3 regions of the Pseudomonas sp. EA_35y_Pfl2_R111 genome follow, and region 1 is predicted to be linked to each of the others. Evidence: riboswitches for the same ligand, from Rfam matches in the RefSeq annotation. Region 1 holds a riboswitch; each other region holds the start of a gene.

Region 1 (2,256 bases):
GGCCTTGCTGCCGGCCAGACCTTTGCCGCAGGCGGCTGAGCCGGTGCAGGCGATCAGATTGCTTAACGGGTCGTTGGCATCGATCAGCAGGCCGAGTTCGGCCAGTTTGTGCAGTAATTTTTCTGCCGAGTGCTTGGGGATATTCGGTAGCAGCAGACCTTGCCAGGGCGTCAGGCGCAGGCTGGCATCGCCATGGTGCTCAGCCAGTTCGGCCAGTGCTTTGAGTTGCGCGGCGTCGACCCGGCCTAGGCGCGTGGCGGTAGCGACCATGCACAGGCCGTTCTGCTGCTGTGGATAAATGCCAATGGGCGCGCGTTGGCTGACCGGCGCGCGCTGCCAGTCGGTAGGGGTCGCTTGTACGGCAAAGGGCAGGCACGTTTGTAGCTGTTGCAGCAGCTGGCTGGGCGTCATCACACCGAGCAGCTGGCGCATCCGGCTGTGTTCGCTCCCAGCCAGATCGAGGAACAGCCTGAGCAGTTGCTCCACCAGCGGCACGGCCTGCTCTGCGTCGATCACACCCAGCGGCTTGTCAGTCGGGCAGCCGGCCAGGCCAAACGCCAGTCGTGCCGGCGAGCCGGGCAGGGCGCTAAGCCAGATATCGTGGGGGTGTTCGAGCATCGCCAGGGCTTCGCCGCCGTCCAGCTGCAGGGCGAATTTGGCTGACAAGCCATGCAGCGCCGGGGTGTTTTGCAGCAGCTCAAGCAGCGCGGCGGCCAGCGGGCGGGTGTCGAGCAGGGCCTGCGGGTCGAAGCCGGCGGCGGGGCTGAGCAGCAGGTTGCGCACATCGTCAGCGGCCGGGTTGCTCGGGCCAAGGCCGGCGGCGAGCAGCCGTTCGATCAACTCAGTCTGCTGGCCAGCCAATACGCCACGAATCTGCAGATTGCTGCGGTTGGTCAGCTCCAGCACGCCACTGGCGCAGCGCTCAGCAGCCTCGGCGATGGCCCGTGCCTGTTGGCTGCTGAGCACGCCGCCGGCCAGCTTGACCCGGCAGATGCCACCGTCCAGCGCCTGAACGATACGCAGCAGGCCGGGGCACGCGCTAGGGCGTGGGTCGGGCAGGTCGGCGGAGGTTGGACGGTCGCGCAAAAAGGTCACCAACAACAAAGACGCGGCGACCGAACCAGCGAAATCCGCCCACAGGGGATTTCATGGCATCGGTACACCCCGCCCGATGTTGGCACTCGCGACTAGCGTCGTCGGCAGGTCTCCTGGCTGACAGGTCATCATCTGCTGCGGCCTTCCCGGTTACCCAGTGGCGCAGTTGCGGCAGACTCGCTGTTTACAGTTGCGGGGGCAGCTCGGTCACGATCAGCGGATCGCTCCGGATTCCCTCTTAGGCCCTATGCACAATGGCGGCGGGCACCGACGAAGGCGCTATTATGCCCGCTTTGCGCGCAGGCACGACAGCCAGCTGGTCGGGCGGCGCGCTGATGACGGTTTGAGGAAAGCGCATGACGGCCTGGTTAACCCTGGTGGGTATAGGTGAAGACGGCTACGCCGGCCTGGGTGAGGCGGCGCGGTTGGCGCTGAGCGAGGCGCAGTGCATCGTCGGCGGTGCCCGCCAGTTGGCGCTATTGCCTGCCGATCTGCCGGGGCAGCATGAGCTGTGGCCGAGCCCCTTTAGCCTGGAGCCGGTGCTGGCGCGGCGTGGTACGTCGGTGTGTGTACTGGCCAGCGGTGATCCGCTGTTCTATGGCGTTGGCGCGAGCCTGGCGCGGCAGCTGCCGGCTGAGGAATTGCGGGTATTTTCTGCGCCCTCGTCAGTGTCACTGGCCGCCGCCCGTATGGGTTGGCCGTTGCAGGAGGTGACAGTGCTGTCGCTGGTGGCGCGGCCGTTGGCGGCGTTGCAGGCGCAGCTATTCCCGGGTGCACGGCTGCTGCTGTTGAGCAATGACGGCGAAAGCCCGGCGGCCGTGGCCGAGTTGCTGCGTGTGCGCGGTTTTGGCCCCAGTCGCTTGACCGTACTGGAGCATCTGGGTGGCGCTCAGGAGCGGCGCATCGACGGTTTGGCCAGCGACTGGGTGTTGCCGCGCGTTGCCGATCTCAATCTACTGGCGGTCGAGTGCGTGGCTGCCGGCGATGCGCGCCTGCTGCCGCTCACACCAGGTTTGCCAGACGATGCCTATCAGCATGACGGCCAGCTGACCAAGCGCGACGTGCGCGCTATCACCCTGGCGCGCCTGGCGCCGCAACCCGGTGAGCTGCTCTGGGATGTCGGCGCCGGCTGCGGTTCGATCGGCATTGAGTGGATGCGCG
Region 2 (2,256 bases), on a different contig from region 1:
GGTGACTTCGTCGAGACGCCGCTGCGCCTGCCGCAGGCTGTCGGTCATGCCGGCGTTGCCGGTTGCGCTGTCAGAGCGGCTCAGGGTCTGCTCCAGGTGCTGGCCAAGGCTGGCGAAGCGCTCGAACAACTGGCCGACATTGAGGGTCAGCAATTGCCTGATCTGTCCCAGGTTCTGGTTCCAGGCCGGCAGAACGGCGCGCAGCAGAGGTTCGCAGTCTGGTGAAGACGGCGCCTCGACAACCTCGATTTGCGGCGCGACGGCGACGGTTTGCGGCCGCAGGAACAGCGCGGCGATTGCCGTGAGCAGGGCGCCCACGCCACTCACCCACGGCAGGCCGAAGCCAAGCCCGGCCAGACAGATGACGATTCCCAACCAGAGAGTGCAATAGGTCAACACGGCGAGTTTTCCCACGAGTTCGAATGCTGGGAAAGATAGGAGTTCGCCGTGGCAACGGAATATAGGGGAAACCCCTACACCGCCTAGGGGTTTCCATCTGAAGGCCCGAACAATCGACGTTTGACGCCCAAACCCGAACTCTCTACCCTTCGCGCCTTGTAACAGGTGCCCCCCAACGCTGTGCGTGTGCGGGGTGAAACTGGGAAGTCGGTGCGTTGTGCGTTTACGCCAGTCATTCCGACGCTGCCCCCGCAACGGTAAGTGAGTCAATCGCCGCAAGTGCCACTGTGCTGTATGCATGGGAAGGCGCGGCCGAGAGCCTTGACGGTTCGCTCACAAGCCCGGAGACCGGCCTGTTGCAGTCCACGGCATCGCGGAGGGCGATGGCTGGCGCGTGCTTGGCGCTTTGCGTGGGCGCGCGCTTTCTCTATCTCCGCATGCTTTTTCCAGCCAGATCGCCCTGTGGCGGTGGAGCAGTGCGTTGACTGAATCGATTGAGCGTGACGCCCGGCATAAGGCGCGAATGGCCCGCAAGAAAGCCCTTATTGACGAGAAAATCGCCCAGGCCCGGGACGAATACGGCCTGCTGCTGGTGCACAGCGGTAATGGCAAGGGCAAGAGCAGCAGCGCCTTTGGCATGGTCGCCCGCGCGCTGGGGCACGGCCTCAAGGTTGGCGTAGTGCAATTTATCAAGGGCGCGGCCAGCACCGGCGAAGAAGCCTTCTTTCGCCGCTTTCCCGATGAAGTCAGTTATCACGTAATGGGCGAGGGCTTTACCTGGGAGACCCAGGATCGCCAACGCGATATCGACAAGGCCCGCGAAGCCTGGGCGGTAGCGGCGCAACTGCTTAACGATCCGGCCATCGGCCTGGTGGTGCTCGACGAGCTGAATATCGCCCTGAAATACGGTTATCTGGAGCTCGACGCGGTGCTCGCCGATATTGAAGGGCGGCCGCTGCTGCAGCATGTGGTGGTAACCGGTCGCGGCGCGCTGCCAGGGATGATCGAGGCGGCGGATACCGTCACCGAGATGAGCCTGGTCAAGCACGCGTTCAAGGCCGGGGTAAAGGCGCAGAAGGGAGTCGAATTTTGATCAGCGCCCGCTCTTGCCCCGCACTATTGATCGCCGCGCCGGCCTCTGGCCAAGGCAAGACCACAGTGACCGCTGCCCTGGCGCGTTTACATACACGCCAGGGCAAGCGCGTGCGGGTATTCAAATGCGGCCCGGATTTTCTCGACCCGATGATTCTCGCCCGCGCCAGCGGCGCGCCGGTGTACCAGCTCGACCTGTGGATGGTCGGCGAAGTAGAAAGCCGTCGCTTGCTCTGGGAGGCCGCCGGTGAGGCCGATCTGATTCTGATTGAAGGGGTGATGGGCCTGTTCGATGGCACGCCATCGGCCGCCGATCTGGCCCGGCATTTTGGCGTGCCGGTGCTAGCGGTCATCGACGGCTCTGCCATGGCGCAGACCTTCGGCGCGATGGCCCATGGCCTGGCGACCTTTCAGCCGGATCTGCCGTTCTCTGGGGTGCTTGGTAACCGGGTTGGCAGTACGCGGCATGGCGAGATATTGCGCGATGCGCTGCCGGCCTCGATCCGCTGGTACGGCGCGCTGCCGCGTAGCGCCGAAGTCGGCTTGCCGAGTCGCCATCTGGGTCTGGTGCAGGCGGGCGAGTTGGCTGATCTGGATACGCGCCTGGACGCCGCCGCTGATGCCTTGGCCGCCAGCGCCGATACCAGTCTGCCGCCGCCGGTCAGTTTCGCCGCGCCTGAGCAGGCAAGGCCCGCACCGCTGCTCGAGGGCGTGCGGATCGGCGTGGCGCGCGACAGCGCCTTTGCCTTTCTCTACCAGGCAAAT
Region 3 (2,256 bases), on a different contig from region 1:
CACGCAACTGCAGGCGGATTTCCGCGACACCGCCGATATCCAATACCGCGCCCGTCAGCTCACCGAAGATGTGGCGCTGGCGCTGCAGGCCAAGCTGCTGCTGGAAGCCGGTAATGCGGCAGTGTCCGATGCCTTTATCGTCAGCCGTCTGGGCGGGCAGGGCGGTCGGGTTTACGGTACCTTGCCGCGTGGCGTGGATGTCGAAGCGCTGGTGGCGCGCAGTACGCCGCACCTGATCTGAGGCCTGAATATGCACGCCACTCTCTTTGAACAGTTACAGGCCTGGCTGGCCGGTGATATCGGTGCGGATTATGGTATCTCCCAGCTGCAGGCCGCAGCTGGGGTGGCGAGCTTCAGCAGTCAGCCGCCGGCCGTGCACTTTAATCCGCTTGGCGGTGTGCATGGCGGCTATACCGCCACGCTGTTCGATGCGGCGCTGGGGTTGGCGGTGTACTCGCAGGCCAGTGCCGAGGAGGTCTACGTGACCGCCAGCCTGCAAGTGAATTACCTGCGCCCGGTGGGGCTGGCGGCCTTGCCGCTCCATACCGAAGCTTGCGTGCAGCAGCGCGAGGGGCGACAGGTATCTGCGCAAGCCACTTTGCATGATGCTCAGGGGCAGCTGTGCGCCAACGCCAGTGCCGTATTTACCTGCTTGCGTCATACGGCGTCAGGCTCTCTTCCGTCTGTTGGCGCGCCTGCGCCATAAAATGCCGGGTCTGTCATTTCTCTCTGCCGCCGGGTAAGGTGGCCGCCGATGGTTCCAGCTCGTGTTAAGCGACTGGATGAAAAGGGAACATGGAAAGCACCGCAACCGGTGCTGAAGCCATGGCTGCCCCCGCAACTGTAAATGGTGAGCAACGCCCAGATGCCACTGGCCGCAAGGTCGGGAAGGCGGGCGAAGCGTCAAACCGTGAGCCAGGAGACCTGCCATCGAAGCCGGGCGCTTATGCCCATCCCCCTCAATCCAGATCATCGCGCGGTGGGCGCGGTACAGGAATTTCTATGCACATCGAACCAGAAGTCGTCACTGGCGCCAAACTCTTCCTCAGCTATGCAACCGCCGCCGGTGCCTTCGGCCTCACGGCCAAGCTTGCCCTCGACAGCGTGCGCGATAACGGTGGCTCCGCCGCCCTAGCGCTACGCAGCCTAATCACCACCGCCTTGGTGTTCTGCTTCTTTGAAGTCTTTCCGCATCAGGCGGTTGGCGTTTCTGAAGTGCATCTGATCCTCGGTTCAACCTTGCTGCTGCTGTTTGGTGCTGGTGCCACGGCTATCGGTTTGGCGCTCGGCCTGCTGCTGCAAGGGCTGCTATTCGCTCAGTTCGACTTGCCGCAGTACGGCATGAACGTCACCACCTTGCTGGTGCCGTTGTGGGGCATCAGTCTGCTGGCCAAACGCCTTATCGCGCCCGGCACTGCTTATGTGGATCTCTCCTATAAGCAAGCGTTGGCACTGTCGACGGCTTATCAGGGCGGTATCGTCGCCTGGGTAGGCTTCTGGGCGGTCTACGGCAACGGCTTCTCCGGCGAGAACCTGGCTGCCGTCGGTAGCTTCGGCCTGGCCTATATGAGTGTGATCCTGATCGAGCCACTGGTCGATCTGGGTGTGCTGGCCGCCGCCAAGGCGCTGTCGGCTTATAGCCGTGGGCCGCTGTTCAACTCGCGTCTGCACCAGCCGGCCTGATTGATCAGCGCCGCCGCTGCCAGATCAGCTTGCCGGTATTGCTTTCAGTGACCAGGTACTGGTCACTGAAACGATAGTAGGCGGCAGGCTGATAATCACTGCTGCCCTGCATCTGCACTTCCAGCAAGCCGTTGTTGCTCTGCCAGCGTCCGCTGTATTGCAGCTCGCCAGGGCTGTCGTAGTTCCAGTCTGAGCCGCCTGCCACGTTGCGCGTCCACTGCGAAACGCTGCCGTCATCACTCAGTTGCAGAATCATCTGGGTGGTCATGGAGGCGAAATTGGCGCCGCCGCTATTGATGATCTTCTCGTGCACCCAGGTGCCGATCAGTGCCGGGTCGCGTGTTGCGCTGCTGCTCGGGCTGCTACTTTGCGCGGCGGCTGCAGTGCTAAGGTTCTGCCGGTGGAACAGTGCCTTGCGTTCCAGGGTTGCCCCGGTAGTCGGATTGCGTGCAGCGATATGAGTGTTAAGCACGCCATTGGCGTAGGTGGCATTCATATTGGCGATCAACTGCCCGGACTGCGGCTCGCTAATTTGCGCACTGAGCAGTTGGCCGTCAAAGCTGCCGCTAATCT

The links. Region 1 has a riboswitch for cobalamin ahead of cobG (precorrin-3B synthase). Riboswitches for the same ligand answer to the same signal wherever they lie in the genome.
Region 2: it holds a riboswitch for cobalamin, as region 1 does, so the genes downstream of both, cobO (cob(I)yrinic acid a,c-diamide adenosyltransferase) here and cobG (precorrin-3B synthase) in region 1, are expected to answer to the same signal.
Region 3: it holds a riboswitch for cobalamin, as region 1 does, so the genes downstream of both, AACY25_RS05475 (energy-coupling factor ABC transporter permease) here and cobG (precorrin-3B synthase) in region 1, are expected to answer to the same signal.

What each region holds. Positions count from the first base shown of each region.
Region 1 covers NZ_CAXAOM010000006.1:78,584-80,839, reverse strand. The annotation lists gene cobG (precorrin-3B synthase) at 1-1,086, opposite strand, end outside; cobalamin riboswitch at 1,182-1,382, opposite strand; gene cbiE (precorrin-6y C5,15-methyltransferase (decarboxylating) subunit CbiE) at 1,452-2,256, shown strand, end outside.
Region 2 covers NZ_CAXAOM010000002.1:521,023-523,278, reverse strand. The annotation lists gene AACY25_RS10950 (methyl-accepting chemotaxis protein) at 1-48, opposite strand, end outside; cobalamin riboswitch at 546-770, shown strand; gene cobO (cob(I)yrinic acid a,c-diamide adenosyltransferase) at 881-1,492, shown strand; gene AACY25_RS10940 (cobyrinate a,c-diamide synthase) at 1,492-2,256, shown strand, end outside.
Region 3 covers NZ_CAXAOM010000001.1:1,122,565-1,124,820, reverse strand. The annotation lists gene AACY25_RS05485 (acyl-CoA dehydrogenase family protein) at 1-241, shown strand, start outside; gene AACY25_RS05480 (PaaI family thioesterase) at 251-706, shown strand; cobalamin riboswitch at 739-946, shown strand; gene AACY25_RS05475 (energy-coupling factor ABC transporter permease) at 1,003-1,683, shown strand; gene AACY25_RS05470 (hypothetical protein) at 1,688-2,256, opposite strand, start outside.